Regions from separate parts of the Blastomonas sp. CCH9-A1 genome, predicted to be linked through region 2. Evidence: riboswitches for the same ligand, from Rfam matches in the RefSeq annotation. Region 2 holds a riboswitch; the other holds the start of a gene.
The links. Region 2 has a riboswitch for cobalamin ahead of cobW (cobalamin biosynthesis protein CobW). Riboswitches for the same ligand answer to the same signal wherever they lie in the genome.
Positions count from the first base shown of each region.

Region 1: another riboswitch for cobalamin. It lies ahead of AX725_RS13490 (TonB-dependent receptor plug domain-containing protein); the one in region 2 lies ahead of cobW (cobalamin biosynthesis protein CobW).

Region 1 covers NZ_LSHM01000043.1:66,018-75,731, reverse strand. Annotated here, with positions in the region: gene AX725_RS13510 (TonB-dependent receptor) at 1-1,891, opposite strand, end outside; gene acs (acetate--CoA ligase) at 2,158-4,104, shown strand; gene AX725_RS13500 (prepilin peptidase) at 4,101-4,904, opposite strand; gene AX725_RS13495 (thiolase family protein) at 5,012-6,208, shown strand; cobalamin riboswitch at 6,285-6,473, shown strand; gene AX725_RS13490 (TonB-dependent receptor plug domain-containing protein) at 6,625-8,517, shown strand; gene AX725_RS13485 (ABC transporter substrate-binding protein) at 8,625-9,557, shown strand; gene AX725_RS13480 (FecCD family ABC transporter permease) at 9,554-9,714, shown strand, end outside.
Region 2 covers NZ_LSHM01000071.1:34,046-43,759, forward strand. Annotated here, with positions in the region: gene AX725_RS19255 (ferredoxin-like domain-containing protein) at 1-232, opposite strand, end outside; gene cobN (cobaltochelatase subunit CobN) at 229-3,507, opposite strand; gene cobW (cobalamin biosynthesis protein CobW) at 3,516-4,553, opposite strand; cobalamin riboswitch at 4,735-4,965, opposite strand; gene AX725_RS19270 (DUF6925 family protein) at 5,055-6,035, opposite strand; gene AX725_RS19275 (ABC transporter ATP-binding protein) at 6,032-6,814, opposite strand; gene AX725_RS19280 (FecCD family ABC transporter permease) at 6,811-7,797, opposite strand; gene AX725_RS19285 (ABC transporter substrate-binding protein) at 7,794-8,585, opposite strand; gene AX725_RS19290 (TonB-dependent receptor plug domain-containing protein) at 8,699-9,714, opposite strand, start outside.

The sequences.
Region 1 (9,714 bases), on a different contig from region 2:
CGTTCAGCGTGTCGCTCTGTGCTTCCAGCCCGCCGAGCAGGCGCAGCGGCGGGATGCGCGGTACCGGGCCCAGGCCGTCGAGCGAGGCATGGACATAGTCGGCGACGCCATCGGCGATGAACTTGAAGCCGCCCGCGCGCGCGAAGACCACCGAGGCTTCGGCTTCCAGGCCATAATATTTCGCATCGTTCTGGATGAACTGGAAGACGGGCAGCTCGTCTTCTTCTTCGCCGGTCGGCACGTCGATGATGAAGTCATCGAACCGGTTGTAGAAGCCGGTGAGCGAGAGGTTCACGTCCGGGGTCGAATAGCGGATATAGGCTTCGCCGCCCCAGCTCTTTTCGGTCGTGAAATTCGGGTTGCCGATCTCGAAGGCTTGTGTGGCGATATGCGGTCCGTTGGAGAACAGCTCTTCGGCCGCAGGCGCGCGCTGGGCGCGGTTGAGGTTGACGCCGAGCTTCAATTGGTCGGTCGGGAGATAGGCGAGACCCGCCGCGAACGAATAGGAGTTGAACCGCCGCTCGACGCCGACATCCTGCGACTTTACCACGACACGGTCGAAGCGGCCTGCGCCCTCGAGTTCGATCTTGCCCAGCCGCACTTCCTGCAGCGTGAAGATGCCGACCTGATCGGTGGTGTTGGGCGGAACAAAGGCTTCCGCGCCGATCGCGCTGAAATCGCGATGCACATATTGCACGCCGCTCGCGCCGCGCCAGCCGCCGCGTTCGCGCTGGACCAGCTCGAGCCGGGATTCGATGCCGTTGTTGCGGAACACGGTGCCGACCTCGTCGCCCTCGAACTCGGTCTGCTTGAAATCGGCATAGGCCGCTCGCAGGCGCAGTGCCTCGAAAAAGCCGGGCAGATCGACTTGGCCGCGGAAATCGACCTTGAACTGGTCAAGGCCGATGGTGACGGGGCCCTCTTCCCCCTCGCCGCCAGCACCTTCCTCTTCACCATGATGGTGACCGGCGCCGGGGCGTTCGGGAACGCCGTACAGGCTGTTGTAATAACTGCCCGAAATACCGAAGCTGCCACCTTCGCCGATATAGGCAAGGCCCGCGCCAAGACTGTAGGTTTCGGTGCCGGTATTGGGGATGCGGCCGCGCAGGCCGGCCAGTTCCTCGGCTTCAGCTGCGTCCTCCAGATTGCCCTCGGCGCGCTCTTCCGCAGCCTCTTCAAGTTGCTCGGCGCGAAGACCGGGCGACAGCACGAAGCCGCCCACGCGCAGGTCGTCGGACTTGCGGTAGCTACCATCGAGGTGGAGCACCAGCTTCGAGGTCAGCGGAACATCGAGGCTCGCGCCGATGCTGCGCTCGTCCGCAGCCGATCCGTACGTGGCGAGTGCGTCGAGATGGAACGGCTCTTCGGGCACCTCGCGCGGGATGCGCTTGTCGATGGCGTTGACCGCGCCGCCGACCGCCTGGCCGCCGAACAGCAGCACGGCAGGGCCGCGAAGCACCTCGACCCGGTCGAGGATGATCGGCTCGACCGTTACGCCATGGTCCGGCGAGGTGTTCGACACGTCGATCGTGCCGATGCCGTCGGTGAGCACGCGGATGCGCTCGCCCTGGAAGCCGCGCAGCACCGGGCGCGAGGCACCGGGTGAGAAGCTGGTCGCCGAGACGCCGGGCAGCTTGGTCAGTGCGTCGCCGATCTGCGCGCGCGCCTCGCGCGCCAGAGTGTCGCCCGAAAGCTCGGACGTGCCGGCCAGGATGCTGAGATCGCGGACGAATGGCGCGGTGACGATGATCCCGCCGCTCTTGTGGAAGTCATCATCTTCCTGTGCGGTTTCCTCGGCTTGAGCGGCCTGCTGTGCCAGGGCGGGAAGCGGGGCAAGCAGCGCGGTAGCGAGCGAAAGCGACGAGGTAACGGTGAGAAGCGTGCGACGCATGTTCTGTTATGCTCCCTGGGGACTCTGAAAAAGGAAGAAAGGCTGCCGTTGACCGGCAATCCGGTGTCCGCTGCCCTTGCGCTATGGGCCTTGCCATGCACCCGGAACCGCGGAGTCGGAGGGGCGGCTAGCACTCGTGTAATGTTATATCAATCGCTATTTGACCAGGATATGACAGTTTGCGACGGGTTGCTCGTGAAGATGCGGTCGGGCAGAAAGACGGGCGAAGCGGCTGCAAGGGCCGTCATCGCGCGAGGACCCGAAAGATGAGCCAAGAGACCGCCGCCGAAGCCCTGATCCCGGCGCCTGAGGATGCACAGACCTGGTGCACGCCGACGCAGTATGCGGAACTCTATGCAGCGTCGCTGCGCGATCCGGACGGATTCTGGGCGCTGCAGGCGGATCGCATCGACTGGAGTTCGAGACCGACGCATATCAACCGCTCGAGCTTCGATCCGGTCCGCATCCGCTGGTATGACGATGGCGAGCTGAACCTGTGCTACAACGCGGTCGACCGCCATGTGCTGGCGGGGCATGGCGCCGACACCGCGTTGATCTGGGAAGGCGACACCCCCGGCGATGTCCGCTCGCTGAGCTATGATGCGCTGCTCGCCGAGGTGCAGCGCTTCGCCAGCTCCCTGACGGCGCTCGGCGTGGTCAAGGGCGACCGGGTGACCATCTACATGCCGATGGTGCTCGAAGGCGCGATCGCGATGCTCGCCTGCGCGCGCATCGGCGCGATCCATTCTGTGGTGTTCGGCGGTTTCTCGCCCGAGGCGCTTGCCGGGAGGATCGAGGATTGCGCGAGCCGCTTCATCGTCACTGCCGATGCGGGAATGCGCGGAGGCAAGACGGTGCCGCTCAAGGCCAATGTCGACGCCGCGCTCACCGATCACGGGATCAGCGTGGATGCAGTGCTGGTCGTGCGTCATACCGGGGCCGAAATCGCGATGACCGAGGGGCGCGACCACTGGTATCACGAATTATCGGCGACCGTGCCCGCGACCTGCCCGTGCGAACCGATGGCGGCGGAGGACCCGTTGTTCATCCTCTATACCTCGGGCTCCACCGGCAAGCCCAAGGGCGTACTCCACACCACCGGCGGCTATGCCGTCTGGGTCGCGACGACCTTTCATTATGCCTTCGATTACCGCCCCGGCGAGGTCTATTGGTGCACCGCCGATATCGGCTGGGTCACCGGGCACAGCTATTCGGTCTATGGCCCGCTGCTCAACCGCGCGACCAGCCTGCTGTTCGAAGGCGTGCCCAACCATCCCGATCACAGCCGTTTCTGGGACATGTGCGAGCGGCATGGCGTCAACATCTTCTACACCGCGCCCACCGCGATCCGCGCGCTGATGCGCGAGGGCGAAGCGCCGGTGGAGAAGCACGACCTGAGCGCCTTGCGGCTGATCGGGTCGGTCGGCGAACCGATCAATCCCGAGGCCTGGCGCTGGTACCGGCGCACCGTGGGCAAGGACGCCATCCCGGTGATCGATACCTGGTGGCAGACCGAGACCGGCGGCATCATGATCACGACGCTGCCTTGCGCGCATGCGATGCGGCCGGGCAGCGCGGGCCTGCCGTTCTTCGGCATCCGGCCCGAACTGGTCGATGCCGATGGCAATATCCTGGACGGCGCGACAGAAGGGAATCTGTGCATCGCCGCCTCCTGGCCCGGCCAGGCGCGCACCGTCTATGGCGATCACGAGCGTTTCGTGCAGACCTATTTCAGCACCTATAAGGGCAAATATTTCACAGGCGATGGCTGCAAGCGCGATGAAGACGGTTATTACCGCATCACCGGCCGCGTGGACGATGTCATCAACGTCTCGGGCCATCGCATGGGCACGGCCGAGGTCGAAAGCGCGCTGGTGCTGCACCCGCGCGTTGCCGAAGCTGCTGTGGTCGGCTTTCCGCACGACATCAAGGGGCAGGGCATCTATTGCTATGTCACGCTGAACGTCGGCGAGGAGGCCGACGAAGCGCTGGCCGGGGAGCTGAAGGCACTGGTGCGCAAGGAGATCGGCCCGATCGCCACGCCCGACCATCTGCATTTCACGCCGGCGCTGCCCAAGACGCGCAGCGGCAAGATCATGCGGCGCATCCTGCGCAAGATCGCGGAGAACGAGTTCGGTTCGCTCGGCGATACCAGCACGCTTGCCGACCCTTCCGTGGTCGACGCGCTGATTGCCGGACGCGGTTCGGTCTAAGGGCCGAGCAGCGCCACCGGCCAGGCGGCAAGCGCCATCAGCGTGCCGAGCGGGAAGCGGGTGGCGGCGTCGAGATCATGGCCGCGCCGCTGCAGCACCAGCGCGACGGCAAGCCCGAGGCCGCTGGCGATCAGCAGCACGAGTGGCAGCGCCTGCCAGCCGAGCCACAGCCCGATTGCTCCGAGCAGCAGCGGATCACCGCCGCCTAGCCCCTCGCGCCCGCGCGTCAACCGATAGAGCAGCGCGATCAGCCAAAGCCCGACGAAACCCGCGCCTGCGCCGATCAGGCGGCTGCTCCAGTCGGGCGCGATGCCGCATGCTGCGCTCGCCAGTCCGCCCAGCGCCAGCGCAGCGGTGAGCGGCTGCGGCAGCCAGTACTGGCGCAGATCGAGCAGCGCGAGCGGCAGCAGCAGCCAGCCCAACGCGGCGATGGCCAGGCCCTGCGCCCCGGGATGCAGCGTCAGCGACACCGCACCAATCGCCGCGGCACCAAGCTCGATCGCCAGGCTTTGCCAGCCGATCCGTGCGCCGCATGCTGCACATTGTCCGCGCAGCAAAAGATAGGACAGGACGGGTACGAGCTGCCATGGCTTGAGCTGCGCACCGCAAGCATCGCATTGCGACCGCCCGGTCAGGATCGATCGCCCCGCGGACCAGCGCACCACCAGTGCGCCGATAAAGCTGCCGAAGATTGCGCCAAGGATTGCCGCTGCAAGGGGCGCGATCACCGGATGGTCGAGCAGCGGCGCATACATAACGAAATTGGCCCAATGCCGGGGATCGGCAGCGCCCTTGCGCATAGCGGCTCGCCCCGAGACAGGCCAAGCGCTTTGTACTCCAAGCCTCTTGCAATCGCGCTGGCCCTAGGGGAAGGCGCTTTCACCACATTCGAAAAGGGACTCATGCCATGACCGCATTTTCCGCCGCCGATCCCGTCGTCATCGTCTCCTATGCGCGCACGCCGATGGGCAGCTTCCAGGGTTCGCTCTCGGGCGCCAGCGCCACCGATCTCGGCGCGACTGCCGTCAAGGCGGCGGTCGAGCGGGCTGGGGTTTCGGGCGATGCGATCGAGCGCATCTATATGGGTTGCGTGCTGCCGGCTGGGCTAGGCCAGGCCCCGGCGCGCCAGGCCGCGCTCAAGGCCGGCCTGCCGCAATCGGTCGAGGCGACCACGGTCAACAAGATGTGCGGGAGCGGCATGCAGGCGACGATCATGGGGGCAGAGGCGCTGGCCTCGGGCTCGGTCGATCTGCTGGTGGCAGGTGGTATGGAGAGCATGACCAATGCGCCCTATCTGCTCACCAAGCATCGCGGCGGCGCGCGCATTGGCCATGACCGGGTGATGGATCACATGTTCCTTGACGGACTCGAGGACGCGTATGAACCCGGCCGCGCGATGGGCAGCTTTGCCGAGGAAACCGCAGGCGAATATCAGTTCACCCGCCAGGACCAGGACGATTATGCCATCGCCTCGCTGACCCGCGCACAGAAGGCGCAGAGCTCGGGCGGCTTCGACCGCGAGATCGTCCCCGTCGAGATCACCGGTCGCAAGGGCACCGAGACGATCGACAAGGACGAACAGCCGCTCAAGGGCGACGCGTCGAAGATCCCGAGCCTGAAGCCGGCGTTTGCCAAGGACGGCACGATCACCGCTGCCAATGCCTCGTCGATCTCCGACGGTGCAGCGGCGCTGGTTCTGACCCGCCAGAGCGTGGCCGACAGGCTGGGCCTCAAGCCCGTCGCGCGGATCGTGTCGCACGCCGCCCACGCGCACGCGCCGGCGCGCTTCACCACCGCGCCGGTCGATGCCAGCCGCAAGGCGCTGGAAAAGGCGGGCTGGAGCGTCGACGATGTCGACCTGTTCGAGGTCAACGAGGCGTTCGCCTGCGTGTCGATGATCGCGATGCGCGACCTCGGCATCCCGCACGACAAGATCAACGTGCATGGCGGCGCGACCGCACTTGGCCACCCGATCGGCGCGAGCGGTGCGCGAATCATCGCCACGCTGGTTTCCGCCCTGCAGACACATGGCGGCAAGCGCGGTCTCGCATCGCTCTGCATCGGCGGCGGCGAGGCGACGGCGGTTGCGGTCGAGCTGATCTGATCCCCTGAAGCCCGGCCTGTCAGCAGGGCAGGCCGGGGCTTTTGTAAGGCCGGATTGACAAGCCTGCCCAAATCCAGCAATTGCGCATCCAGATGGTTCCTCCCTTAGCCGGGGGGCGAAGAGGGAAGCCGGTGCAAATCCGGCGCTGTGCCCGCAACTGTCAGTCGGGAGCCGACGGCCACTATGTCACTGGGAGCGATCCCGGGAAGACGGCCCGAGGCGATGATCGACGAGCCAGGAGACCTGCCATCGCGTCGTTCATCCGGGGGCCGGGTCCAGCCTGTTCGGATGGGAAAGTTTTTTCCTTCGTAACGACATGCCACAGGCCATAGTCGCGTCCGGGAGCGATCCCGGCGGGCCTTAATGTCGTTCATCTGCCCTTCCGCTTCGGCGGCGGCTGGGGCTGAGGGAAAACCGTGTCCAAATTCATCCGCAGTTTCACCGTGTCCGCGCTTGCTCTGGCCGTGGCCACGCCGCTCCATGCGCAGTCTGCCACCGACGACCAGGACGACGATATCGTCGTCTCCGCCAGTCGCATCGTCCAGAAGCGGAGCGAGACCGGCCAGTCGATCACCGTGGTCGACAAGGCCGAGCTCGACCGCCGCCAGACCCAGGTGCTGAGCGACGTGCTGCAGACGCTGCCCGGCATCAGCGTTGCGCGCAACGGCGGCCCCGGCGGTACAACCAGCGTGTTCATCCGCGGCGGCGACAGCTCGCAGACTCTGGTGCTGGTCGATGGCGTGCGCATCAATGATCCGTCATCGCCCTCGGGCGCGTTCGATTTCAGCTCGATCCTGACCGGCAATATCGGGTCGGTCGAGGTGTTGCGTGGACCCAATTCGGTGATCTGGGGCAGCCAGGCGATCGGCGGCGTCATCAACATCACCACGATCGAGCCGAGCGAGGGGCTGCAGGCCAATGCGCGCGGCGAATATGGCTATCGCGACACCGGCCAACTGGTCGCCAGCGTGTCGGGCAAGACCGGAATCGTTTCGGGAAGTCTCGGCGGGAGCTATTTCCGCACCGATGGCATCAGCGCTTCGGATGAGCGCAATGGTGCCACCGAGAAGGACGGGTTCAAGAACCTGACGCTCAACGGCAAGCTGCGCGTCGCGTTCAGCGATGCGATCAGCCTCGATCTGCGCGGCTTCTATACCGATGGCGAGGCCGAATTCGATAACCCGCCTGCCGATACACTGCCCGTGACCGACAGCCGCCAGTTCGTCGGCTATGCCGGGCTGAACGTGGCGCTGTTCAACGGTCGTTTCCGCAACCGCATCGCCTATACCCGCACCGACATCAAGCGCGTGACCACCGATCCGACACCCGGATCGTTCAACCCCGCGCGCGCCAAGGGCACGCTCGACCGGTTCGAATATCAGGGCGTGGCCGACGTGGCCGATGCGCTGACGCTGGTGTTCGGCGTCGAGCACGAGCAGAGCGAGGCGAGCACCTTCTTCCCCTCGTTCAACACTGCGCCCGATGTCAGTGACGTGCACATGACCAGCTATTACGGCCAGGCCATCGTGCGACCGCTCAAGGGGCTGACCGTCACCGGCGGGGTGCGCGTCGACGACCAGCAGGTGTTCGGCAGCAAGACCAGCCTGGGCGGCAATATCGCCTATACGCCCAATGACGGCGATACCGTGATCCGCGCGACCTATGCCGAGGGTTTCCGCGCCCCGGCGCTCAGCGAGCAACTCGCCGCATTCGGCAATCCCGATCTGCGCCCCGAAACAGCGCGCAGCTATGATGCGGGGATCGAACAGTCGCTGATCGACGGCAAGCTCCGCGCGCAGGCGACCTGGTTCCGCCGCAATACCGAGGACCTTATCGTCTTTTCTTCGGCGACGTTCAGCCTCGAGAATATTGCGGCGGCGCGGGCGCAAGGCGTGGAGCTTGGCCTGTGGATGCAGCCGGTGCCCAATTTCACCGTGCAGGCACAGTACAGCCTGGTCGATACCGAGAACCGCTCGCGCGAAGCGGACTTTTCGGGCCGGGTCAATTTCGGAAACCGGCTCGCGCGGCGCGCCAAGGACAGCGCCTCGGTGCTTGTCGACTGGAAATCCCCCTGGGGGCCGGCGCTGGGCGCGACCTTCCTGATGGTCGGCGACACGTTCGACGATGTCGCCAACACCGTGCGGCTCGACAGCTATGTCCGCGTCGATCTGCGCGCTAGCTGGAGCATCTCGGACAATCTGGAAGTCTATGGCCGGGTCGAAAACCTGTTTGACGAGGCGTACCAGACCGCGTTCAATTATGGCGTGCCCGGACGTGCGGGCTATGCGGGGGTCAGGTTGAAGATGTGATGTCAAGGGTTCTCCCCCCTTTCTCCGTTTGTCCCGAGCGAAGTCGAGGGACGTGCGCGCATCGGTTGTGCAAGGTCCCTCGACACGCTCGGGACAAACGGTTGGGGGTGGGCGCTTTGTTGCTCGCCATGTGCAGCATCCTCACCGCCTGCTCGCTGGGCAAGGCCGCGACACCCGCACCACTCGAACCTCCGGTTCGGGCGATGCGGGTCGTGAGCCTCGATTATTGCGCGGATCAATATGTGCTGAAACTTCTCGGACGGGAGCGCATTCTCGCGCTCTCGCCCGATGCCACGCGCGATTTCTCGTATATGCGCGAGACGGCAAAAGGCATGCCCAAGGTTGCCCCGCGCGCCGAGGACGTGCTGGTGCTCAAGCCCGATCTGGTCGTGCGCAGCTATGGTGGCGGTGCGGACGCGGGTGCGTTCTTCGCGCGCGCCGGGGTGCCGGTGTTGCAGCTGGGCTATGCCGAGGATTTGGCGGGCGTGCGGCGCGTGCTGATCGAGACCGCCGGACAGCTGGGCGAGCGGGCGCGGGGCGAGCGGATCGCCCGCGAGATGGATGCGCGGGTGGCTGCACTTAGACACCCATATCCGTTTGTCCCGAGCGAAGTCGAGGGACGTGATCGCCCAGGGTTGCGCGCAGGTCCCTCGACTTCGCTCGGGAACGCGGAGAGGATGAATAAAAAAGGCGGCCCAACCCTGCTCTATGCCACCCCCGGCGGGGTCACCACCGGACCCGGATCGCTGATCCATGAACTCATCGAACTCGCCGGATACCGCAATTTCCAGACCGAGCCCGGCTGGCAACCGCTGCCGCTCGAGCGGCTGGCCTATGAAAAGCCTGATCGCGTCGCGGTCGCCTGGTTCGGACGGCGCGACTACAATCCCGATCAGTGGAGTGCGGCACGGCATCCGTTGATGCGCACGGCGAGCGAACATCCAATCATCGGGCTTGAAGGCGCATGGACCGCGTGCGGCGGCTGGTTCGTGCTCGACGCCGCCGAGGCGATGGCGCGGGCCAGAGGCGCACAGCTATGACCCGCACACGCTGGCTGATCCCAGGACTGGTCGTCGGGATCGTGATCGCGCTGGTCGCGGCCTGTCTGCTTGGATCTGTCCCGCTGCCGCCCGCGCGCATGGCGGCGGCTTTGCTGGGCATGGGCGAGCCGGGCGACATGCTCGTCGTGTGGCAGGT
Region 2 (9,714 bases):
TTTGGATCAGCAAGGGCCAGCGATCTTGGGCAACGCCGCGAATCTGCAGATTGGCGCGCCGCGTCAGGTCGATCAGCCCGCTGCCGCAGGTGGCGGCCGCATCGCAAAGGGCCAGCGCCTGCTCCCGTGTCAGCCGCCCGAGCCGGGGTTTGACCCGCACCAGTAGGCCGTCGCCGGATATCATCGGGTGCCATGCGTCCGGGCACCAGCCCTTGACGGCAAATCCGGTCATGGTGCCTCCCGCAGGCTGGCCAGGATGGAATTTCGCCGGGTGCGCCAGAGGCCCGCGGCATGCAGCGCGGCAAAGCGCGCTTCCATCGCCGCCAGTGCATCGGGATTTTCGCGTTCGAGGAAGGCGCGAACTTCGGACTGGCCGAGCGTTGCCTCGTGATAAAGGTCGATCAGCTGCGGCGGCACGCTGCCGGAAAGATGTGCGAAAGCGCCAAGATGGTCCAGCGTCGCGGCCAGTTCCGCGCCCCCACGAAAGCCGTGGCGCATCATTCCTGCGATCCAGCCTGGATTGGCGGCTCGGGCACGGACCACGCGGGCAATTTCTTCGGTCAGCGTGCGGGCCGCCGGGTTGTTCGGGTCCCGATTGTCGAGATGATAGAGTGCGGCCTTGCCTCCGACAATCGCCTGGGCTGCGGCAAAGCCTGCCTCGTGCCCGGCATAGTCCGCGGCCAGCAAGAGGTCGGTTTCAGGCAGGTCCTGCAGGTGGACGAAGGCGTCCGCGCTGGCCACTCGCAGACGGATGCCATCGGGGTCAGCCTCGCTTCCCGTGCTGGAATCGGAAACGCTATCCAGCGCGTGGTCGGAGGCTGCCAGCCATGCTTCGCCCGCCGCACGCCGGGCATCATCGGTATAGGTTTCGGCCGCGTCTCCGATCCCGAGTCCATACCGGCCCGGACGCGGACCATAGACGCGCGGCGCTGGGGCCAAGGCAACGAAAGGGTTCCAGTCGGCGGGTTCGTCCCTGGTGCACAGCGCCCGGACGGCCTGACCGAACAAGGCGGGCAGGGTGGGAAAGGCATCACGAAACAGGCCCGAAACGCGCAGCGTTACATCGAGGCGAGGGCGGTCGAGCATGGCGAGTGGGAGAATCTCAACCCCCGTCACGCGCTCTGAAGCCATGTCCCACATCGGCTTTGCCCCCAGAAGGTGCAGCGCCATCGCAAACTCTTCACCAGCCGTGCGCATGGTGGCCGAACCCCACAGATCCACCACAAGGCCACGCGGGTAGTCGCCGTGATCCTGCAGATGGCGGCGGAGCAGCTCCTCGGCGAGCACGACGCCCTGTGCATGCGCTGCGCGCGAAGGTACTGCGCGCGGATCGATCGTGTAGAGGTTGCGTCCCGTCGGCAGCACATCGGTTCGTCCGCGATGGGGCGAGCCAGATGGTCCGGGAGCGATCCATCGGCCGTCCAGCCCAGCCAGAAGCCCGTTCCGCTCTGCCGCGCCCTGTTCACCGCGGCCGAAAACGTGGAGACCGTCACCGAACTGGCTGGCTTTCACATCGCAGACGAAGCGATCGATCCGGGTGATCGCTTCGACCAGAGTGGTGGCGGTATCAAGGCCGAGCTCTGCCTCCAGCCCCAGCGCGGCAGCTTCCTCGCGGATGGATTTCTGCAGACGGTCCCGGCGGGCAGGGTCCAGCCCGTCGGCATTGGAGAATTCGTCCAGCAAAGCCTCGATCCGGCCCAGCCCGGCGCCGCTTCCGGTCGGGACGAGCGGCGGCGGCACATGGCCGATGGTGACAGCACCGATGCGGCGCTTGGCCTGCGCTGCCTCGCCCGGATCGTTGACGATGAAGGGATAGATGACCGGCATCGCTTGTGTCAGCGCTTCGGGCCAGCAAGCGTCAGACAGCGCTACAGCCTTCCCCGGCAGCCATTCCAGCGTACCATGCGCGCCAACATGGACCAGCGCATCCGTACCCTGCTGGCCCAGCCACAGGTAGAAGGCGACATAGGCGTGCCGCGGGCAGCGCGAGAGGTCGTGATAGTCTGCATCGCGACTGATAGGCTCGCCCCGCTCGGGCTGAAGCGCCACCAGCACCTGGCCGAGCGTGAGCGCCGGGAAGCGAAATGCCCCATCGACAGCCAGCGGATCGTCTTCCGGCTCTCCCCATGCCGAGGCAAGGTCCTGCCGCAGCGTCTCGGGCAGGGCGGACATGGCAGTGCGATAGGCATTCAAAGGCCAGACCAGATGCTCGGTCGCCAGCTGCCTGGCAAGATCGGTGGGGCGGCTGACCTTGTACCCGGCCTCTGCCAGATCGGCGACAATCGCATCGACTGAGGCCAGCGCGTCAAGACCCACGGCGTGCGCCATCTGGTAGGCCTTGCCGGGGTAGGTCGACAGGATCAGGGCGACGCGGCGTTCGCATGCCGGCTTGCGGGCCAGCCCGATCCAGCGCGCCACGCGGTCGGCGACCGCTGCGATCCGGTTGTCATCGCCGCGGTGCGAATAGGGAGCGAAGCCGAGTGCCGGATCGCGTTCGCCCGCTTCCTTGAAGCTCGACACGCCTGCAAAGATGCGCCCGTCAATCTCGGGGAGTACGACATGCATGGCAAGGTCAGCCGGCGAGAGGCCACGCGATGTGCGCGCCCATCCTGCGCGCGGTGCGGTGGCAAGCGCGATCTGGAAGACCGGAACGCCCCCCCCGTCGAGCGGCGTTCCGCCATCCTCGCCCCGCGCTGAAAAAGCCGTGGCATTGACGATGGCTGCAGGCGCCAGCGAACGCACCCAGCGATCCACCTGTGCCCTGACCTCAGGGGGCTTGAGCGAGGGGACGAAGATCGAGAGCGCGTCAAAGCCGCGTTGTTCAAGCGCGGAATGAAGCGCGGCGATCGGGTGCAGGTCGTGTGCGGCGAGGTACGCACGGTAGAAGACGATCAGGATCAGCGGCCGATCCGCATTGGGCCTGAAGCTGGCAGGATCGATGATCCCGCAGGAGGGGTGCCATCCGCCAGTTGCCGGCAAAGCCGTGCATTGCGTCACAGTGCTGACGCCAAGCCCTGCGGCGTGCGCGAGAGCGGCCAGGGCCGCGCGCGCCGCTGCCGCGCCGCCCTCGTCACACAACTGGCAAAGCTTGGCCAGCGTGGCGGCAGGAAGCGTGGAGACACTGTCGAGGTGCCAATCCGGCCGACCATCGGCAGGCAGGACAGCAAGCGCAATCCCGCGCGATCGGGCGAGGGTCTCGACCTGTTGAAGGCCGTAGCTCCAATAGGGCGTGCCGCCGATCAGCCGGATCAGCACGGCCTTTGCCCCGGCCAATGTCTTTTCGATATAGGTGTCGACCGACAAAGGGTGGATCAGCGCGGCAAGATTGGCGAGCCGCAACGAAGGAAATGCCGGATCCGCCGCTTGCGCCTGGCGCCAGCCTTCCGCGAACGCACCAAGATCGCTGTCCGAGAAGGACAGGACGACAAGATCCGCAGGCTCCTGCCCCAGATCCTGTGGGATGGCCGTTTCCTCCATCCCATGCGTTTCGCGAAAGATGACGTGCACGGCCTAGCTTAGCCTGCCAGCACCGCGCGAATGGCAGGCTCGTCGATATCGTCATGCTCGGCGATGGCGACCAGGGTGGTCTGGCGCCGCTCATCGGGGCGCCATGGGCGGTCGTACTGGTGACGAACCCTCGACCCGACGGCCTGCACCAAGAGGCGCAAGGGCTTGCCAGTCACGGCAGCGTAGCCTTTTACCCGCAGGATGCGATGGTCGCGGGCGAGCGTTTCGATACGCGCCACCAAATCGGCGGGATCGGCAATCTCGCCGAGCGCGATGACGGTGCTGTCGAAATCGTCGTGCTCGTGATCATCCTCATTGTCGTGATGCGAGGGCCGGGCAGCGATATCGTCTTCGGCGGCAGCTCCAAGTCCAAGGATCACGCGAGGGTCGACAATCCCTTCGGCTATCTCGATCACAGGCACGGGGCGGGGTGCTTCGGCCGCAATGGCTGCCCTTGCGGCAGCGACTCCGTCAGGTCCGGCCAGATCAACCTTGGTCAGCAAAACGAGATCGGCGCAGGCAAGCTGGTCCTCGAAGACTTCGGACAGCGGGGTTTCGTGGTCGATCCCCGGGTCTGCGGCGCGCTGGGCCTCCAGCGCTGCAAGATCGGGGGCAAACCGTCCGGCAGCAACCGCTTCGGCATCGGCCAGCGCAAGGACGCCATCCACCGTGATGCGACTGCGGATTGCCGGCCAGTCGAAGGCCTTGAGCAAGGGCTTGGGCAGGGCCAGCCCTGATGTCTCGATCAGGATATGGTCAGGGCGCGGATCAAGCGCGAGCAGGCGCTCTACGGTGGGAATGAAATCGTCCGCCACGGTGCAGCAGATGCAGCCGTTGGCCAGTTCGACGATGTTTTCCGCCGGGCAATCGGGAATGGCGCAGGATTGTAGGATGTCCCCATCCACCCCCAGAGTACCGAATTCATTGACGACCACAGCCAATCGGCGTCCGCCAGCGTTGCGGATCAGGTGGCTGATCAGCGTGGTCTTACCGGCACCCAGAAAGCCGGTGATGATCGTGACGGGTACCTTTGACAGGTCCGACATGGCAGTTCCTCCGCGCGCCAGAGCGACACCGGGCAGGGCTTGCCGGACAGGTCCGGTCGGCGCGCGACAACGGGCTGGCGCGACAGACGCCCGAAACCACGCGGCCGTGCAGCCCCAGCCGCACAGCTTCGTCGCTCAGACGGAAGAGTACCGTGCCTTGGCCATCCCCTGGACCCGGGCAAGAGCGACCAGAGCGCCGGCAGGTCTCCTGGCTCGCGGGTCACAGCTTGATGCACGCCTTCCCAGATGCGCGTTCATGCGCGGTCCAGTGGCTTTTCCTGCACGCGCAGGAAAAATGTGCATCGCGCTATCCGCTTACAGTTGCAGGGACAGCCGCGGATTTGGGAGCTACGCTCCCGCACCGCATTCCCGATTAAGCCCCGTTGGGGGCACCGGCGCGATCATCGATGGCACGGGCAAACCCGCATCATCATTGAATATCTCTAGACCCAAACTTCGATCATGCCAATCAAAGTTCGCGCTGAAATTGCAGGCGCAACCTCACTGTTCCGTTTCATCGGTTTCAACGGGAGCGCGGTCGAACCAGACGCGCCAGGGACCCACGTGCTCGTGACCGGCAGCGGCAAGACGGCGCAGGACGATGCGGGCTTTCGTTCGGCCCCGCCGTGTGTCGGGCCAATCAAAGAATTCAGGGTTTGCGCCTTCAGCCACAGCGGTGCGGATATGTGCGTCCACGGCACGATCCTGATCAAGGCCAAAGCGTTCAAGCATAGGTGAAAAGGCGGTGTCCGTATCGGGCACGAAATCGTGCCGTTCACCCAGTGCGTTCCGCCAAGGTGAGCGAGGGTGAATGTTCAGGATCGACTGATAGCCATCCGGAATGGGGACGTTGGCGCCATGTGGCCGACCCTTCCCGATAAGCTTGGCAAGCAGATGGGTGTGCGGGCCTTCCGGCGATTTCCCATCCGGAGGCGGAATCGGTTGGAAGACTTCGATCCGTCCGGCAGGCGAGAGCATGACCCGGTGGGGCTGCGCACGCAGAACCTCGGCCATGACTGTTGGCGAAGACAGCAGGTCCTGACCTTCAAGAGCCTCGAGAGCCCCGATCAGCGCTTCGTCGTCAGTGCGGGCGCACATCCTTATGGTGCCGTTACAAACGCCCATGTCGAACAGGCGGCTCGACTGGTCTTCCCTGCGAATGGCGTCGGTATCGGCGCCCAAAGATACGACAGCCCGATCGACCGAACCAGTCAGAGGCGCGCAGAGCGCCATTGCATGACCCCAGCTTTCGCCATCAGAGGACAGGCTATCCCAGGCAAGGCATTCAAAGCTATCCGAATGCCTGATCCGCAAGGCACCGCGAGCGGTCACGATTTCGATATTGTCGCGGTCGTTTTGAACCGTGGCCGGCTCATCCTCGTCGCGAATGAATTCGCCGATCGCACCGAATGTGCCGATGCTCCAGCCATGGCCAGGGTCGCACGCGAGACGTGCCAGTTCGTCAAAGGAAATCTGGTTCATGATGATACCCCGGACTTGAGAAAGCGGACGGAAATGCCGTCCCCGTCACGAGATAACCGGACCGGAACGTCATAGAGCGAGGTGAGTAGGCTTTCGGTGACGACTTCGTGCGTCGGACCGTGTGCAAGCAATCGCCCATCGCGGATTGCGAGGATCGAGTCCGCGAAGGCCAAGGCCAGATCAAGATCGTGGATCGCCATGACAACCGTGCACCCGGCCGTGGTCCGGGCCTTGAGACGCTGGACGGCATCGATGGCATGGCGTGGATCCAGACCCGCGGTTGGTTCATCAACGATCAGAAGCGCTGGATCGCCGACAATCGCGCGGGCCAGCATTGCCCGCGCCAGTTCGCCACCCGACAATTGCGTGGCTGGCCGATCCCGCAAACCCAGCAGATCGCAGGCGAGCAGTGCATCGTCGATGGCGGGAAGCAGAGCGGACGGTATGGTGCCGAATGCTGGCAGCGCCGGAGTCAGCCCGAGCGCAACCACGCGCTCTACGGTGATCGGCCAATCAACCCCCGCACGTTGCGGCAGATAGGCACGCAACTTGGCAAGTTCCCGGCGGCCAAGGCGGTGGAGGTCCTTGCCATCGAGTTCGACCGAACCTTGCACCGGGCGTTTGAGGCCCGATGTGATGTCCAGCAAGGTGCTCTTGCCGGCGCCATTGGGGCCGATCACAGCAGTCAGATGGCCCGATGGAACACGCGCCGATATCCCGTCAAGGACCAGACGCTGCCCCCGGCGCGCCGAAACACCATGAAAGTGCAGCGCGCTCATGCGGTGCGTCTCCGGACATGAAGGACCAGCCACAGGAAGAACGGTGCCCCGATCAGGCTGATGAACACCCCGAGATTTAGCGGCATGCCCCGGAATACCAATGTGCGCGACGCGATGTCGGCGAGGGTTACCAGAACGGCTCCAACCAGCATGGCCGGGATGAGCACCTTGCCTGGACGATGGGCGACCAGAGGCCGGACAAGGTGAGGCGCAATCAGGCCTACGAAACCGATCGTTCCGGATACGGCGGTTGCGCCTCCGACGCCAAGGGCCGTACCGATCAGCGCCAGCATGCGCGTTCGTGAAACCGCAATCCCCAGGCTTTCAGCCTGCGCTTCACCCAATGCAAGAGCATCCAGAGCTCGGCCCGTCAGCAGAAGCATCGTACCCCCGGCAAGGATAAAGGGTGTGGCAAGGCGGACATGATCCCAGCTTCGATCGGCAAGCGAACCCATCAGCCAGGTCATGATCTCGTAAGCGGCATAAGGATTGGGGGAGAGGTTGAGCGCCAGACTGACGCCTGCACTGGCTATGCTGCTGACTGCTGCCCCGGCCAGGATGAGCGATAGGGTACCGCCTCCCCGCGCAAGGATGAAGGCAATGCCTGTGGTGACGAATGCACCTGTCAGACCAAACAGCGGAGCGGCAAGGGTAAAACTGGCGGCAAAGCCGAAATAGATGGCGATGACCGCACCGAGCGAGGCACCTGCCGAAACGCCCAGCAGGCCGGGGTCAGCCAGCGGGTTTCGCAACAGCCCCTGCATGACGGCACCCGAGAGGCCAAGGATGCCACCGATGGCCATCGAAAGGACAACCCGTGGCAGGCGGATCTGGGTGACGATCTGGCCAGCCAGATCCGCATGATCGAAAGCCAGCGCCTGAAACGCTTCGCGTGGTGTCAACCAGACGGAGCCAGCCAGCACCGAAGCGAAAGCGCTGGCGAGCAGACAACTGACCAGCATGGGAACAAGCCACCGGGTCATAGCGATTTCCCACCGGCAAAGGGAAGGGGAGAGCGGGCATGGAGAGCCGCTGAACGAAGTTCGTTGCGCAACTGCATCGCGGCTTCCGTCACCATCGGCGTTCCGCAAACGTAGTACGCCTGTCGGATCGTCAGCGTACGGTCACCGTCCCAGTAGCGACGGATTAGAGGGTGTCGCTCGACGTTTTCGCGAAGCCCCGGGCGGCGACCTACCCCGGCGCCTTTCACCAGCAGGGACGGAGCAGAAAGGAGCAGGATTTCGATATCCGGTTTGCCGTAGCTGCTCTTCTGCAGTGTGTTGGCAACATTGGTCGCACCGGCTGTCTTGAGCACAGTGTCATAGAGAGACCCCGTGCTTGCATTGAAGCCAGCACCATCCCACGCAGCCACTCGTAGCGGCGGGCCCGGATCGCGCGCAAGGTCGGCCAGTTGGCGGTCCATTTTTGCGATCAATTCCTCGCCGCGAGCGGGCTCTCCTACTGCCTTGGCGACCTGTCGGGTTATCTTGCGGATATCTTCGTAGGTTTCCGCATGATCGACCTCGATCATTGGAAACCCTAATCGCTTAAGCAGTCCGCGTGTTGCCGGCGTCGTAAATGCCCCGGCAATAACCAGGTCCGGCTTCTGGCGCAGGACCTCCTCCGACATTCCATGGTTGATGTCGACACGCGCAGCCTCGCGGAACATGAGGGAGCCGTCGGGATCGCGCGACAGCCAAGTGACCGACGCGATCCGCTCAGGTGGCAGCAATGCCAGGACAAGCTGATCCGTGCACTGGTTCATCGACATGACATGGACTGGCTTTGCTGCCGCCTGGCTGCGACTACCAGACGGCTCCGTGCAACCGGCCAGAGCCGGAAGCACGGAGATCATCCAAAGGAGGCAGAGCGCCTTGCGGAACATCAGAAGCGGACGCGAACGCCACCATAGCCTGCGCGGCCCGGAGTGGCGAAACTGAACACCTCTTCGTATTGCTCGTTGATGAGGTTTTCTACGCGCGCAAACAACGAAATGTTGGGGCGCAACTTGTATTCGGCATTCAGGTTAACCAGTACATATTCCCTCAGGGACACGCGCACCGGAATGAAGCTTGGATTTGTAAACGCGACATCGGTCTGACGCCCGTTGTAGCGCACTGTCAACGTACCCGAAAAGCGCTCATCCTTGCTGAACACTGTCGCGTTGAAACTGCCGATATGCTTGGGGCGACGCACCTCGACTGTGCCGTTTTCTCGCGCATGAAGCCATGTGTAGGCGGCGTCCAGCCTGATCTGGGGAATTGGACGGGCGGCAAGGGCCACCTCAATGCCATGCTGTTTCGACAAAGTTGCACGGTTTGATGGCGTCGCTATGAAGGTCGGAGCGGGGAAGGTCGTGAAAATTTCGTCCTTCAGGCGGCTATCGAAATAGGTCGCGCTTATGGTGGCCTTGCCATCGCTGAAGCTTTGCTCGATGCCGGCTTCCCACCCTTCCGACTTCTCGGGCCTCAGGTTAGGGTTGCCAATATAGCGGCCATCGGAAAATCCATAGAGCTCGAAATAGCCCGGATTCTTGACCCCCGTTCCATAGGCACCGCGAACACGGGTACCAGTCGGGAGCGAATAACTGCCTTGAACCCGCCAAGTTGTGGGGTCATCAAAGCGATCATTTTCGTCATGGCGGATCGATGCACCAAAAGAGAATGCGTCGTTGATCAGCAGTTCATACTGCCCGACAATCCCGACATTGTCGGTCGATCTTTTTCCCTGAAACGCGAAGGATGACGGTGTGGTGTTCTGGAATTCTTCGCGCTCGACGTCGATTGCGGCGGTCAGGCGATGCCGGATGGCGTCGGTGCCCAGCCGCAGGCTCGATTCGAACGAGCCTTTGTAGCGGTTACCCTTGTTGCCGTAATCGAAGCCCGCAGCGTCGAAGCCCT